Regions from separate parts of the Stenotrophomonas sp. FW305-3-2-15-E-LB1 genome, predicted to be linked through region 1. Evidence: predicted binding sites of a transcription regulator. Region 1 holds the regulator's gene; the other holds the start of a gene.

The links. Region 1 encodes FliA, which starts transcription of late flagellar genes. Its sites were predicted from a motif close to TAAAGTTTNNCNNNCNNNGGCCGATAA; they were not measured.
Region 2: AC3WL7_RS14735 (methyl-accepting chemotaxis protein) is a predicted target of FliA. The motif match lies at 6,221-6,247, and genes of this name have one in related genera.

The regions. Positions count from the first base shown of each region.
Region 1 is NZ_JBYSZR010000002.1:61,139-68,992, reverse strand. It holds gene flhB (flagellar biosynthesis protein FlhB) at 1-416, shown strand, start outside; gene flhA (flagellar biosynthesis protein FlhA) at 458-2,518, shown strand; gene flhF (flagellar biosynthesis GTPase FlhF) at 2,664-4,358, shown strand; gene AC3WL7_RS01985 (MinD/ParA family ATP-binding protein) at 4,345-5,232, shown strand; gene AC3WL7_RS01980 (RNA polymerase sigma factor FliA) at 5,229-5,972, shown strand; gene cheY (chemotaxis response regulator CheY) at 6,030-6,422, shown strand; gene AC3WL7_RS01970 (protein phosphatase CheZ) at 6,422-7,027, shown strand; gene AC3WL7_RS01965 (chemotaxis protein CheA) at 7,030-7,854, shown strand, end outside.
Region 2 is NZ_JBYSZR010000021.1:15,712-23,565, forward strand. It holds gene orn (oligoribonuclease) at 1-281, opposite strand, end outside; gene tadA (tRNA adenosine(34) deaminase TadA) at 357-884, opposite strand; gene AC3WL7_RS14690 (acetyltransferase) at 970-1,407, shown strand; gene AC3WL7_RS14695 (hypothetical protein) at 1,470-1,694, shown strand; gene AC3WL7_RS14700 (GNAT family N-acetyltransferase) at 1,735-2,241, opposite strand; gene AC3WL7_RS14705 (hypothetical protein) at 2,342-3,175, shown strand; gene AC3WL7_RS14710 (MFS transporter) at 3,284-4,480, shown strand; gene AC3WL7_RS14715 (hypothetical protein) at 4,624-4,872, shown strand; gene AC3WL7_RS14720 (hypothetical protein) at 4,875-5,057, shown strand; gene AC3WL7_RS14725 (SOS response-associated peptidase) at 5,073-5,816, shown strand; gene AC3WL7_RS14730 (hypothetical protein) at 5,915-6,184, shown strand; gene AC3WL7_RS14735 (methyl-accepting chemotaxis protein) at 6,328-7,854, shown strand, end outside.

The DNA of each region.
Region 1 (7,854 bases):
CCGAGGTGAAGGGCCGCATCCGCCACATGCAGCAGCAGCTGGCCAACCGCCGGATGATGGAAGCGGTGCCCACCGCCGACGTGGTGGTGGTCAACCCCACCCACTACGCGGTGGCCCTGAAATACGAGGGCGGCAGCATGGGCGCCCCCACCGTGGTCGCCCTGGGCGTGGATGAAACCGCCCTGCGCATCCGTGAAGTGGCCGACGGCAACAAGGTCGCCATTGTCTCTGCCCCGCCTTTGGCACGCGCCTTGTATCGGGAGGGGCAACTCGGAAAGGAAATTCCCGTGAGACTGTACTCCGCCGTCGCCCAGGTGCTGTCCTACGTCTACCAGCTGCGCAGCTGGCGGACCGGCCCGATGCCGTCCGCCCCGCATGTGGATGTGGATGAATTCGGCAAGGGAGGCCGCCCGTGAGCGCACAGGCATCCAGCTTCAACACCCGCCGCGCCCTGGAGATGATCCGCCAGGGCCTTGGCGCGCCGCTGATCGTGCTGGCCCTGCTGGCCATGGTCGTGGTGCCGCTGGCCGCACCGGTGCTCGATGCACTGTTCACCTTCAACATCGCCATCTCGCTGATGGTGCTGCTGGCGGTGGTCTACGTGAAGCGCCCGCTGGACTTCACCATCTTCCCGATCGTGCTGCTGGTCACCACCATGCTGCGGCTCGCGCTGAACGTGGCCTCCACCCGCGTCATCCTGCTGCACGGCCAGAACGGCCACGAGGCGGCCGGCAAGGTCATCGCCGCCTTCGGTGAATTCGTCATCGGCGGCAACTACGCCGTGGGCATCGTGGTCTTCGCCATCCTGACCATCATCAACTTCGTGGTCATCACCAAGGGCGCCGGGCGCGTCTCGGAAGTGACCGCGCGCTTCATCCTTGACGCCATGCCCGGCAAGCAGATGGCCATCGACGCCGATCTGAACGCCGGTTTGCTGACGCGTGAAGAAGCCAAGGCCCGTCGTGAAGAGGTCCGCGAGGAAGCCGACTTCTACGGTGCGATGGACGGTGCCAGCAAGTTCATCCGCGGCGACGCCATCGCCGGCATCCTGATCCTGTTCATCAACATGCTGGGCGGCCTGGCCGTGGGCGTGCTGCAGCATGGCATGCCGTTCGGCGATGCCGCCGCCACCTACACCCTGCTGTCCATCGGTGACGGCCTGGTGGCGCAGCTGCCGGCCCTGCTGATCTCCAGCGCCGTGGCAATGCTGGTCACCCGCGCCTCGCGCTCGCAGGACATGGCCCAGGCCATGACCGGCCAGGTGTTCGGCCAGTACCGCGCACTGGCGATCACCGCCGGCATCCTCGGCCTGGTCGGCCTGGTCCCCGGCATGCCCAACGTCGCTTTCCTGACGCTGGCCGCCCTCCTCGGCTTCATCGCCTGGAAGCTGTACCGCAAGAGCCAGGCACCGGCCGCCGAAGATGCCGCCGGGTCAGGCGATGCCGCCGCGCTGGCCGCCCTGGGCCGCCAGCCCAGCCCCGCGCCCACGGCCGAACTGAGCTGGGACGAGCTGCGCCCGGTCGATCCGCTGGGCCTGGAAGTGGGCTACCGGCTGATCCCGTTGGTGGACGCCAACCAGGGCGGCGAGCTGATGGCGCGCATCAAGGGCGTGCGCCGCAAGCTGACCCAGGACGTGGGCTTCCTGATCCCCTCCGTGCATATCCGCGACAACCTGGAACTGCCGGCCAACGGCTACCGCGTGCTGGTGCATGGCGTGCCGGTGGCCACCGCCGACATCCACCCCGACCGCGAACTGGCGCTGGACCCCGGCAGTGCGCTGGGCCCGCTGGAAGGCATCGCCGGCAAGGACCCCGCGTTCGGCCTGGATGCCACCTGGATCCAGCCGCACCAGCGCGCCCAGGCCGAGACCATGGGCTACACCGTGGTCGACCCGGCCACCGTGGTCGCCACGCACCTGTCCCACCTGATCCGCGAACACGCGCCGGAACTGCTGGGCCACGAGGAAGTGCAGCACCTGCTGGCCAACCTCGGCAAGAGCGCGCCCAAGCTCGTCGAAGATCTGACGCCCAAGGCGCTGCCGCTGTCGGCGGTGGTGCGCGTGCTGCAGAACCTGCTGGTCGAGCGCATTCCGATCCGCCAGCTGCGCAAGATCGCCGAAGCCCTGGTCGAGCACGCCCCCATCAGCCAGGACCCGGCCACGCTGACCGCGGCCGTGCGTACCGCGCTGGGCCGCTTCATCGTGCAGGAGATCGCCGGAATGTCGGCGGAGCTGCCGGTGTTCACCCTCAACCCGCAATTGGAACGTGTCTTGCAGGAGTCCACGCAGGGCAACGGCGCCGCGCTGGAACCCGGACTCGCAGAGCGACTGCACCAGAGCCTGGCCGAATGTGTCAGCAAGCAGGAAGCGCGAAACGAGCCGGCAGTAGTGCTGGTACCGGGCCCGGTGCGCGCCGCGCTGGCCCGCCTGGTCCGCCACAGCGTTCCGTCGCTGTCGGTCCTGGCCTACAGCGAGGTGCCGGAAGACAAGCGCCTGAAGCTGGTCGGAACGATCAGCTGACGCCGGCCTTCCAAGCGCCAGAAAACAGACACCACTTTCAAACCGCACCACACGACAGATTCCAAGGGGAACCCGAACCGTGCAGACCACCGACCACCCGCGTTCCTCGACCGCCACTCCGCCGACTTCGTCCCGTGACCACAGCATGAAAATCAAACGATTCGTCGCCGCCGACATGCGCTCGGCCATGAACCTGGTGCGCAAGGAACATGGCCCCGACGCCGTGATCCTGTCCAACCGCCGGATCGAGGAAGGCATCGAGATCGTCGCCGCCGCCCACTACGACGAGAGTGCCGTGCAGCGTGCGCTGGAAGCCTCGCGCCGCGAGATCGCACCGCCGCCGCCGCCGAGGCCGCGCAGCGCCGCCGATGCCGTGATCGCCGCCGTGACCCGCCGCCGCAGCGCGACCCCGGCCGCCGAGCCGGTGGCCGCCACCACCTCGGCGGTGGCCGCCCTGGCCCGCGCCGCCGTCGGTGCCACCGGCCGCACCCTGGACAGCGCCGACGAGATCGTGCCGACCCGTGGCAGCACCGGTTTCGCCTCCACCCTGGCCCGCGCCAGCGTCAACGAATCGGCACTGCCGGAACAGATCTTCGCCCCGTATGCCGACGCCATCGTCGCGCCGCCGGCCAGTGCCGCAGCGGTTGCCGCCGCGCCGATCAACCGCGCCCGCTTCCTGATCGATCCGTCACTGGAAGATGACAGCGCCGCCCTGCTGCCGCCGCCGCTGCCGCTGCCGGCCCCTGCGGTCGCCGCTGCCCCGGTGGAAGCGCCGGTGGAGATGGCCCCGGCCGTTGCCACCGCTGCCATCGTGGAAGCCCCGGCCGCCGCAGCGCCCGCCAACGACGCAGCGCCGCTTGCCGAAGCCGCGCCGACGCCGGCACCGGCCCCGCAGCTGGCCCCGGCCCCGGCCCTGACCATGGTGGCCGCCGATGACGGCGAGATCCGCCAGCTTCGCCAGGAAGTGGCCGGCATGCGCCAGGTCATCGAGCGTGAGATGAACCGCTTCACCGACGAGCGCCTGCGTGGCAGCGCGGTGCGCGCCACCGCGCTGGACCTGATGGACGAGTACGGCTTCGATGCCGGCCTCGCCCGCGACGTGGCCATGCAGATCCCGCTGGAGACCGAGGCCCACCGCGGCCGCGGCCTGATGCTGGGTCTGATCTCGCGCAAGCTGCCGATCGCCCCGGTCGATCCGCTGGAAGAAGGCGGCGTGATCGCCCTGGTCGGCCCGACCGGCGCCGGCAAGACCACCACCATCGCCAAGCTGGCCTCGCGCTTCGCCGAGAAGCACGCCCCGCGCGATGTGGCCCTGGTGACCACCGACACCCTGCGCGTCGGCGCCCGCGAGCAGCTGTACGGCTACGGCCGCCAGCTCGGCATCGCGGTGCACGAAGCCAACAGCGGCACCGACCTGGACCAGCTGCTGGAGCGCCTGCAGGACTACAAGCTGGTGCTGATCGACACCGCCGGCCTGGGCCCGCGTGACCGCGCCCTTGCCGCCCAGCTGCAGTGGCTGCGGGCCGCCCGCCAGGTGCGCACCCTGCTGGTGCTGCCGGCCAATACCAGCTTCGGCGACATGGACGAGGTCGTCCGCCGCTTCGGCGCGGCCAACCTGCAGGGCCTGGTGCTGAGCAAGCTGGACGAGACCGGCCGCTTCGGCAACGCCCTGTCGGTGGCCGTCGACCATGCCCTGCCGATCACCTGGGTGACCGATGGCCAGGACGTCCCGGAGGACCTGCACCGGGCCAGTGCAGCCAATCTCGTACTTCGCCTTGAAGATTTGCGCCGAGCGGCCGATATGCCCTGCAACCCGGAGTTGAACCATGCCGTCGCGTGAGTACGCCAAGCTGACCAATACCTTCCCGCTGTCGGCCACCCGCAGCGAGCCGCTCGGCCCTGTCCGCACCATCGCGGTGACCGGCGGCAAGGGCGGCGTGGGCAAGACCAACGTGTCGGCCAACCTGGCCGTGGCGCTGGCCGGCATGGGCAAACGCACCCTGCTGCTGGACGCCGACCTCGGCCTGGCCAACATCGACGTCATCCTCGGCCTGAACCCCAGGTTCACCCTGGCCGACCTGGTGGCCGGCCGCTGCAGCCTGGAAGACGTGATCATCGAGGGCCCCAACGGCGTGCTGGTGGTCCCGGCCGCGTCGGGCCGCCGGCACATGGCCGAACTGGCCCCGGCCGAGCATGTCGGCCTGGTCAACGTGTTCTCCGAGCTGGAACGCGAGCTGGACATCATGGTGGTGGACACCGCCGCCGGCATCAACGACGGCGTGCTGACCTTCTGCCAGGCCGCGCAGGACACCGTGGTGGTGGTCTGCGATGAGCCGGCCTCGATCACCGACGCCTACGCGCTCATCAAGGTGCTGTCGCGCGAACGTGGCGTGGACCGCATCCAGGTCGTAGCCAACATGGTGCGCGATCCCAACGAAGGCCGCGTGCTGTACGAAAAGCTGACCCGCGTCTGCGAGAAGTTCCTCGCCGATGTCTCGCTGAACTACCTCGGCTGCGTGCCGCAGGATGACTGGCTGCGCCTGTCGGTGCAGCGCCAGCAGCCGGTGGTCAAGGCCTACCCGTCCAGCCCGGCCGCGCTGGCGATCACCGAGATCGCCCGCCGTACCGCGCGCTGGCAGGCGCCGACCGAACCGCGTGGTGGCGTCGAATTCTTCCTCGAACGCATCCTCAAGCAGCGTGGGGTGACCGTATGAAAGGTGCAGCCCAGTACAAGGAAGTCCAGCGCTCGAGCGCGACCGACGTCATCGCCCAGCACTCGGACCTGGTGCGGCGCATCGCCCACCACCTGGCGGCGCGCCTGCCGGCCAGCGTCGAGGTGGACGACCTGATCCAGGCCGGCATGATGGGCCTGATCGAAGCCTCGCGAAGCTACGACGCCGACCAGGGCGCCTCGTTCGAGACCTACGCCTCGATCCGCATCCGTGGCTCGATGATCGACGAGATCCGCCGTGGCGACTGGGTGCCGCGTTCGGTGCACCGCCGTGCCCGCGACGCGGCCGCCACCATCCGCCGGCTGGAACAGAGCAGCGGCCGTGCCGCCAGCGCCACCGAAGTGGCCGCGGCGATGGACATGCCCCTGCCCGAGTACCTGCGCCTGATGGAAGACGCCTCGCGCGGCCAGGTGTTGAGCCTGGAGTCGCGCATCGAGGACCAGGGCGAGCTGGATACGGTCGCCCAGGGTGGCCCGACCCCGCAGCAGGTGCTGGAGCGTGGCGAGTTCGGCCGCGAGCTGGGCAAGGCCATCGGCCACCTGCCCGAGCGCGAACAGCTGGTGCTCTCGCTGTACTACGAGCAGGAGCTGAACCTGAAGGAGATCGGCGCGGTGCTCGGCGTGAGCGAATCGCGGGTCTGCCAGATCCACGGCCAGGCCGTGCTGCGCCTGCGCGGCCGGCTCAAGGTGTTCGAGGCGGTCGACGCCGGCCTCGAACAATGAACATGCGCGAGGCGGCTGCCCCCGGCCGCCCGCAGTGAACAACAAAGGAACTCTGCTTTGAACAAGAACATGCGCATCCTGATCGTCGACGACTTCTCGACCATGCGTCGCATCGTCAAGAACCTGCTGGGCGATCTGGGCTTCACCAACACCGCCGAAGCCGAGGACGGGCATGCCGCGCTGTCGATGCTGCAGAGCCAGCCGTTCGATTTCGTGGTCACCGACTGGAACATGCCGGTGATGACCGGCATCGAGCTGCTGAAGGCGATCCGTGCCGATGCCAAGCTGAAGACCCTGCCGGTGCTGATGGTCACCGCCGAAGCAAAGCGCGAGCAGATCATTGAAGCGGCCCAGAGCGGCGTCAACGGCTACATCATCAAGCCGTTCACCGCGCAGACCCTGGAAGAAAAGCTGGGCAAGATCTTCGAACGCCTGGCGGCGAGCGCCTGATGGACGCACAGGTCGACAGAAGCGCCCTTGCCCTGCGCCTGCAGGAAGCCCTGGATGCATTGGAATCCGGTGACGAGGCCGCCTGGCGCCAGCGCATCGACAGCCTGGTGGCCGCGCGCACCCAGCCGATGATGAGCGGCCTTTCGCGGCTGGCCCGCGAACTCGGCCAGGCCCTGGGCGAGCTGCCGACCGTGCCCGACGAGGCCGGCGAGCTGGACGATGCCTGCGCACGCCTGGACCACGTGGTGGCGATGACCGAACAGGCCACCCACCGCACCCTGGACCTGGCCGAAGAGTGCCGCGCCCTGACCGAACAGCTGCGTGCCGATGGCCTGCAGCCGGGCCAGGACGCGCAGCTGGAGCGCATCCGCCACAACCTGACCGAGATCGCCCTGACCCAGAGCTACCAGGACCTGACCGGTCAGATCATCCGTCGCGTGGTGGGCATCGTCCGCCGCGTGCACGAAGGCTTTGGCGCGCTCGGCCTGCCGCCGGAACAGCATCGCACCGACCCGGAACTGGCCGGGCCGGCACTGAAGGGACTGGACCGCCACGCGGTCTCGCAGAACGACGCCGACGACCTGTTGTCGGACCTGGGGCTGTAAGCATGAGCGCTGTTGCCGACGACATCACTGCCGATTTCATCATCGAGGCGCAGGAAATCCTGGATCGCCTGGGCGAACAGCTGGTGTCGCTGGAACAGGCACCGAAGGACAACGACCAGCTCAACGCGGTCTTCCGCGGCTACCACACGCTGAAGGGCGGCGCCGGCTTCCTCGGCATCACCGCCATGGTCGAGCTGTGCCATGCCGCCGAAGAAGCGCTGGGCGCGGCGCGTGCCGGCCAGGCCGTGCTGCAGGCCCATCATTTCGATGCCGCCCAGCAGTCGCTGGATTACCTGCAGTCGATGCTCGATGCGGTGTCCGCCGGCACTGAACCCGGGTACGCCCCGCCGGAACTGATCGCCCAGTTCGACGTGCATGGCGGAGCGGGCCCCGCATCGAGCGCCGCCGCAGCCGCCACCCCGGCCGCTGCCGGCAGCGACCTGATCACCGACGATGAGTTCGAGGCCCTGCTCGACCAGCTGCATGGCGGCAGCGCACCGACTGCCGTCGCGCCGCCGAAGAAGGCCGATGATGGCCTGATCAGCGAAGACGAGTTCGAAGCCCTGCTCGACCAGCTGCATGGTGGCGCCGTCCCGGGCGCCAAGCCCGTGGCCGCCGCACCGGTGGCCGCCGCACCGGCCCCGGCACCCGCCCCGCGCGCGGCCGCCAAGCCGGCCGCGAACAAGCCGGTGGCCGAAGCCGAACACACCGTGCGCGTGGACACCAAGCGCCTGGATGCGATCGTCAACCTGATCGGCGAACTGGTGCTGTCACGGAACCGGCTGAAGACCCTGCGCACCCGCCTGCGCGACGAAGAGCTGGATCGC
Region 2 (7,854 bases), on a different contig from region 1:
TTCACGGTCTGCGCTTCGGCCTGGGCCAGGGTGGTGGTGCTGTCCAGCACGCGCTGCCACAGGCCCGAACGGCGATGCTGGTTGCGGTTCCACTCGTCCATCGCTTCCAGCGTTTCCAGCGGGTGGTGGATGGCGAATTCCGGGCCCTCGGCCAGCACGTTCAGCTGGGCATCGGTGACCACGGTGGCGATCTCGATGATCGAATCGTTGTCGGTATCCAACCCGGTCATTTCCAGGTCGATCCAGATCAGTCGTTCGTTGGCCGCGCCGTTCTCCACCATCGTGTCGCCTCGTTGCTGGGCAGGCATGGCGCCCGCCGGAAAAGGAAAGAGGCGGCCATCATACCCTTTCGCTGCTCAGCCCTCGCCGGCGTGGTCTTCCAGCAGCAGCGGCGGCTTGCCGCGCTTGGCGCGGAAGTAATTGGTCAAGCGCAGGCTGGCCTCCTTGGCCAGCACGCCACCGTGGATCTCCACCCGGTGGTTGTGGCGGGCATCGCCCAGCAGGTTGAACACGCTGCCGCAGGCACCGGTCTTCGGGTCGCTGGCACCGTAGACCAGCCGCGCCACGCGCGCGTGCACGATGGCCATCGCGCACATCGCACACGGTTCGAGGGTCACGTACAGGGTGCTGCCGATCAACCGGTGGTTGGCCAGCGCCCGCCCACCTTCGCGCATGGCCACGATCTCGGCGTGTGCACTGGGGTCATGGGAGGCGATGTTGAGGTTCCAGCCCTCGCCCAGAAGCGTGCCATCGGCCCCCACCAGCACCGCCCCCACCGGAATTTCGTCGAATTCGTGCTGCGCGCGCTCGGCCAGGGCCAGTGCGTGGCGCATCCATTGTTCATCGGCATCGTGCACAGGCACGCCCAGCGGGGTGTCGACCATGGTTCTCCTCCCGCTTGGGGGCTGTTCAATTGCGGGTGAGGCAGCAGCATACTACGCGTCCTTCACAAGCACCTTGGACAGTCACATGCCCACACTACGTCCCTCCCGCGCCGACGAAGGCGCTGCCCTGGTCGATCTCTGGCGCCGCTCGGTCGATGCCACCCACGATTTCCTCAGTGCCGATGACCGCCAGGCCATCGATGCCGAAGTGGCCGGATTCCTGCCGCAGGCGCCGCTGCTGGTCGCCGCCGATGCCCAGGATCGCCCGCTTGGCTTCATGCTCGTGGACGGCAGCCACATGGAAGCCTTGTTCATCGACCCTGCTGCGCGCGGTTCCGGCGTGGGCCGCCTGCTGCTGCAGCACGCGCTGGCCGAACACCCCCAGCTCACTACCGATGTCAACGCGCAGAACGCGCAGGCTGTCGGCTTCTACCGGCACCTGGGCTTCGTCGAAACCGGCCGCTCGCCGGTCGATGGCCACGGCCGGCCGTATCCGCTGATCCATCTGCGCTACGGCGGCTGAGCACGCCCACAATCCGTGCACTGGATGCTAGGTTTGCACTCCCTCGACACGGATGACGAACGATGCAACCAGCCGAAGTGATGTGGGGCCTGCTGATGGTGGTGATGGGCGCGGTCTGGCTGTTCGTGCCCTTCGCGATTTTTTCGTGCCGCTCGCTGCTGGCCCGGCTGCTGGCCGAACAACAGCGCACCAATGCGCTGTTGACCCATATCGGTGGCCGGCGCATTTCGCCGCCGGAACCCGAGCCGGTGCCATGGGTGCCGCTGCGCGACGACGAGATGCCCTGAACCATTGCGGCCCGGGGCATCGCGCCCTTGGGCTGGATACTCAGGCAGTCGCTTCGAATGCCGGGGAATAGCGCACCTCGCCCTGTGGCAACGGTGGCTGCAGGCACAGCGCCTGGAAGTACCCGGCAGGAACGCCCGGCAGCACCAGCGCCGGTTCGGCACGGAAACCAAAGCGGTGGTAATACGCTGGCTCACCCAGCAGCACGCAGCCCCGCGCATGCTGCCGGCGCAGTGCGTCGATGGCCGCGTCCATCAATGCAGACCCGATGCCCTGCCCCTGCCAGGCCGGCGCGACCGAGATGGGCCCCAGGCCGAACCAGCCAGCGCTGCCATCGGATATCGACACCGGCGATACGGCCACGTGGCCAAGCAGCCGACTCTCGTCCACCGCCACCAGCGACACCGTCAGTTCACCGCGCGCACGCAGTGCGTCAACGATGAACGCTTCGGTATGGCTGCTGTGCGCGGCATGGGCAAAGGCGGCGGCCGTCAGTGCATGGATGCTGGCGACGTCGGCCGGGGTTTCAGGGCGGATGAGGTAGTTCACGGTGCATCCCGTTCAGTGCGTCTGCCCGTCATTGTCGGGCAGCGGGCGTTGCGCGGCTACGATTGGGCGATAATCGATCTCCCACCTGCAGGAGGCGATGATGGACTGGGTCGAACGAGCACGCGCATTGGCGATCGAAGCCCATGCCGGGCAGCAGGACAAAGCAGGGCGCCCCTACATCGAACATGTGGCGCGCGTGGCGGGCGCCATCAAGGACGATCCGATCGCCCAGGCGACGGCCTGGCTGCATGATGTGGTGGAAGACTGCGCCGAGCACGCATCCCGCGTCGGCGACTTCCCTGCCCCGATCCAGCGGACGGTGCAGCTGATGAGCCGCAACAGTGCACCCGATGCCGACACGTACTACGCACGCATCGCCGCCGACCCGGTGGCGTTGAAGGTGAAACTGGCGGATATCGCCGACAACGCCGACGAGGCGCGCCTGACCGCGCTGGATGCGGCGACCGCCGAGCGGCTGCGCAGCAAGTACCGGCACGCGCTGGCCGCCCTCGGCGCCCGGCGCACGCCGTTGCACCCGCCGCGCTACAGCCCTGGCGCCGAGCGCGACGAGGCCGCGCCACGCCAACGCCTGGTGCAGCTGATGGAGGCCGGTGAGCGCCTGGACACGCTGGTGTGTGGCCTTGACCGCATCGCGTCCGGCTTCACGGAAGAAACTGAACAAGCCGCTGCGCTGCTGCTGTTCATGCACAGCCAACAGGTGCTGCAATCGCTGGCGGAGGTGCGCGGCATCGTTTCGCAGGAACTGGAAGCCCAGATGGAACTGGATGCGTACGACACTTGGACCGACAAGGGCACGCCGGACTGGACGCCGCCTTACGGCGAGAGCGCCGAGCGCATCCTGCAGCGTTTCCTGGACACCTGTGGGCCGCTGCCCCGCTGGCAACCGGTAACACCGGGCACGCCCCTGGGCTGAAACACGGCAGCAATCCACCCATCGAACACTGATTTACCCCCGCGCAGCTGTTGGTGTTGCGGTGCAGCAGTACAATGGGCGGCTTCCTCCGCCCTGCCCGCCCCCCGCATGAGCCCCAATTCTCCCCTGGCCGCGCGGCTGACGCCGCGTCAGCGTACCTGGATCATCCTCGCCCTGTCGCTGGGTGGCTTTGCCATCGGCACCAGCGAATTCGCCAGCATGGGCCTGATGCTGGAAATCAGCCGCGGCCTGTCGATCAGCGAAACCCAGGTCGGCCACCTGATCAGCGCTTACGCCATCGGCGTGGTGGTCGGTGCGCCGATCCTCGCGTTCATCGGTGCCTCGTTCCCGCGCCGCAAACTGCTGCTGGCCCTGATGGGCTTCTACGCGGTGGGCAACCTGGCCAGCGCCCTGGCCCCCAACTACAGCACCATGCTGATCGCGCGCTTCGTCGCCGGCCTGCCGCATGGCGCCTACTTCGGCGTGGCGATGCTGGTGGCCGCAGCCATCAGCCCGGCCGGCCAGCGTGGCCAGGCGATGTCGCGGGTGCTGCTGGGCCTGTCCATCGCGATCCTGATCGGCAACCCGCTGACCACCTGGCTGGGCCAGCAGTTGAGCTGGCGCACCGCCTTCGCCCTGGTCAGCGTGCTGGCCATCGCCACCGTGGTGATGATCGCCCGCTTCCTGCTGCCCGACCCGGACGAGGTGCGTACCTCGCCGATGCGTGAGCTGCGCGCGTTCAACACCACCCAGGTCTGGCTGGCGCTGGCCATCGGCGCGGTCGGCTTTGCGGGCATGTTCTGCGTGTTCACCTATCTCGCACCGACCCTGGTGCAGGTGACCGGCGTGGCCGAGTCGTGGATGCCGCTGGCGGTGGGTGTGTTCGGCATCGGCGCGATCATCGGCAACATCGCCGGCGGCTGGCTGGTGGACAAGTTCCACTTCAAGGCCGCGGCCGTGGTGCTGGTGTGGTCCATCGTGATGCTGCTGCTGTACCCGCTGGCCGCACAATCGGTGTGGACCATCGGCCCGATGATCATCACCGTGGGCACCATGGGCGCGCTGGCAGCCGTGCTGCAGACCCGCCTGATGGATGTGGCCGGCGAGGCGCAGACGCTGGCCGCCGCCTCCAACCACGCCGCCTTCAATACCGCCAATGCACTCGGCCCGTGGCTGGGCGGCATGGCCATCAGCGCCGGCTTCAGCCCGGCCACCACCGGCTATGTCGGTGCTGCCACCGCCATCGGTGGCCTGCTGCTGTGGGGCGTGTCGATGCTGGTGGAACGCCGCCGCAAGGCGGCCTGAGCCCCCGGACCGCAGCCCTTGCCGCTGGCAGGGGCTGCGCCTGCCGAGGGCTGCGTTGACTTCGCCGCCGCATCGGGCTGACGGTGCCGTCACAGGGGAAAGTGTGACGATGAATGCACCTTCTTCCTGGCAGCCCCTTTCCCATGTCGGACACCGGTCACTTCGCCATTCGCGCCTTCGAGGCCGTCTTCAACATGGCCGGTGGCGTCGAACGCATCACCGCGCTGACGGTGACCTGCAAGCACTGCGATGCCACGACATCGTCCACCGAAGGCAACCTGCTGCATCTTCCCGGTGGCACCCTGTTCCGCTGCGATGACTGCGGCTGCCACCAGGCGGTAAGCAACGCGCGCGTGGCCGACTGGCAGCTGCCGCGGGTACTGGGTGTATGAACATGGACACGACCCTGACGGCCGGGCAACTGCAGATCCTGCGCGCGATCGCCGATGCGCAACCGGTGAAGGGCGACGACGCCACCTGGGCGGTCACCGCCGGGCTTGCGGTGCAGGCCGAAGACGGTGACATCGACCTGACCCCGCGCGGCCGCGAGATACTGCAGGCGCACGCGTCGCACTGACGCGGCGGGGCGGGCATGCGGCGCTTCGTGCAGGCCTTCGTCGACGCGGAAAGCTTTCCCGCGGATCTGCCCGGCGAAGTATCTGCCGCGTTGGCCGGTGCAGATGCGCGCTACAACATCGGCAAGGACGGCCACGCATGGGTCTGGGCCGTCGGGGCATCCGATGCAGCCGCGGGCACTGTTGTTGCGGACATGCAGTGGGGCCTGGTGCCGCGCTGGTCGAAGCAGCCTTCCACCCCCTACACCACGGTCACCGCGCGGCTGGAGCGCGCGCCACGCAGCCGCATCTTCGCCGATGCCTGGAACAAGCGCCGCTGCATCGTGCCGATGACCGGCTATTTCAAATGGGACCGGCAGCGACGGCCGCCCTGGCCGATGTTCGTCCAGCGCCAGGATGGCGTAGCGCTGCTGGCGGCGGGGCTGTGGGAGCACTGGCAGGATGACGCGGGCCAGCAGCGCGATACGTTTTCGATCCTGACCGATGGCAACCCAGCCATCCCCGCCCCGTTGTCGCCCGATGGCCCGGTGTTCCTCGAGCCCGCCGCGGCTGCGGCCTGGCTCGGCGGCACCCTGGCCACACCGGCACAACTGCGGCGGCGTGCCCATACCGCTGCACTGGAAGCCACGTACGTCGGCCTCGGTATCCGCGACCCGCGTCGCGATGACTACACGCTGCTCGAACCCGTCGACCCGGACGGGCTGCAGGCCGATGACGCGCCGGCCGACTGGGATGGGGATGCGCTGGACGACGACGCGTGAGCGGTGGGGGGAGCTGTCTGGCTGCAAAGGCATCCCGCCCCTTCGCTGAACCGCAAAAAACACATGGCGTGGATGTGGCTTCCTGCACAGTGCAGCCCATGCATCACCGCCCTGCCCCCGCCCGCCATGATGCCGTTGCCCTGCAGGCCGGAATGCTGGGCAGCGTGCTGGGCGTGGGCCTGTTCAAGGCACTGGCGCTGTCCGGCGTGGTGTCCGGCTCGTTGATGGGCATGGGGCTGTGGCTGCTGGCATGCGTGCTGCTCGGCGCTTGGGCGCTGGCCGCTGGATTGGCCTGCCTGGCCCTCAGCCGGCGGGTATTCGTGCTGATGCTCGCCCTGTCGGCCGTGTTCGTGCTCTGCATCGCCTGACCTGCAGGCACCTCCGAAAAAATCTGTCTGCGGCGCTAAAGCTTCAGCCTGCGCCGCCGCTACCGTTGTACTGCTTGCCGGGACTCTCTCCTGTGCAGACACGCCCGGCAGTCGGGCCTACAACGACTACCGGATTTCACAAAATGAACACGCTGCGCCGCTTCAAGGTTGGCACCCGCCTCACTGCGGGGTTTTCCATCCTGCTCCTCCTGATCGCCACCATTCTTGCGATCGCCCTGCACAGCAATTACCAGCAGCGGCAACAGTTCGACAACGCCGTGAACGTCCGCGTCACCCGCATGGGCGAGCTGTACGACATGCTCATCATCAACAAGGAACTGCTGCTCCTGCGCCGAGACATGCTGATCAAGCGCGGCCAGGGTCTGGGCGAAGACATCGCCAGGGCGCATGCGATGTCGGAGCGCTACGACCAGATCTGGACCCACTTTACCGAGCGCCCGGCCACCAGCCCACTGGCCGAAACGATGCGCGCCAAGGTTGCCCAGAAGCAGCAGGCCACGGTTGCACTCAACCGCGACCTCGATGCGGCGATGCTGGCCGGCGATTTCGATGCGGCCAGCACGCAGCTGCTGACCCGTGCCGGCCCCGCTGCCGCCGATTGGAACGCCGCGCTGGCCGAGTTCGCCGAACTGCAGCAGACCCTGGTCGACGAGGCCGCCAAGGAGATGCAGGCACTGGCCGCACGCACGACCGCGCTGCTCAGCCTGTTCGGCATGCTCAGCCTGGGCCTGGGCATCATCGCCGCATGGCTGATCTCGCGCAGCCTGACCCGCCCACTGGCGCAGGTGCAGGCGTCGATCAATGCGGTCACCCGCGGCGACCTCAGCATCCGCCACCAGGACGACAACCCCGACGAAGTGGGCCAGATGCTGCGCGCCACCGACGGCATGGTCGGCCTGCTGCAGCGCTTCTCGCAGCAGACCCAGCTGATGATCGGCAAGCATGCCGCCGAGGACATCAGCCACCGCATGCCGGTGGATTTCCCCGGCGTCTACGGCGAACTGGCGCAGGGCATGAACACCATGGTGTTCGAGCACCTGGACGCGATCGTCGACGCCATCGAGGTACTGAACCAGTATGCCCAGGGCGACCTCAGCCGCGACGCACGGCGCCTGCCGGGCAGCCGCGCGATGCTGCACGAGTCGATGGATGCCGCCAAGGCCAGCCTGCACGCCATCAACCAGGACATCCAGCGCCTGGCATCGGCCGCCGCAGCCGGTGACTTCAGCGCGCGTGGTGATGCCACCGCCTATCGCCACGATTTCCGCCGCATGATCGAAGATCTCAACCGCCTGATGGCCACGGCTGACGGCAGCCTTGGTGCGCTATCCAAGGTGCTGGGTGCGATGGCCGAGGGCGACCTGACCCGCCGCATCGACGGCGACTTCCAGGGCGTGTTTGCCACCATGCAGCGCGACACCAACCGCACGGCGGAAAACCTCGCCGGCATCATCCGCCGCATCCAGCAGGCCTCCGGTTCGATCGCCAGCGCGTCCGATGAGATTGCCGCAGGCAACGCCGACCTGTCGCGGCGTACCGAAAGCCAGGCCGCCAACCTGGAAGAAACCGCTGCGTCGATGGAAGAGCTGACCTCCACCGTCCGCCAGAACGCCGAGCATGCACAGCAGGCCGATGCAGCCTCGCGCAGT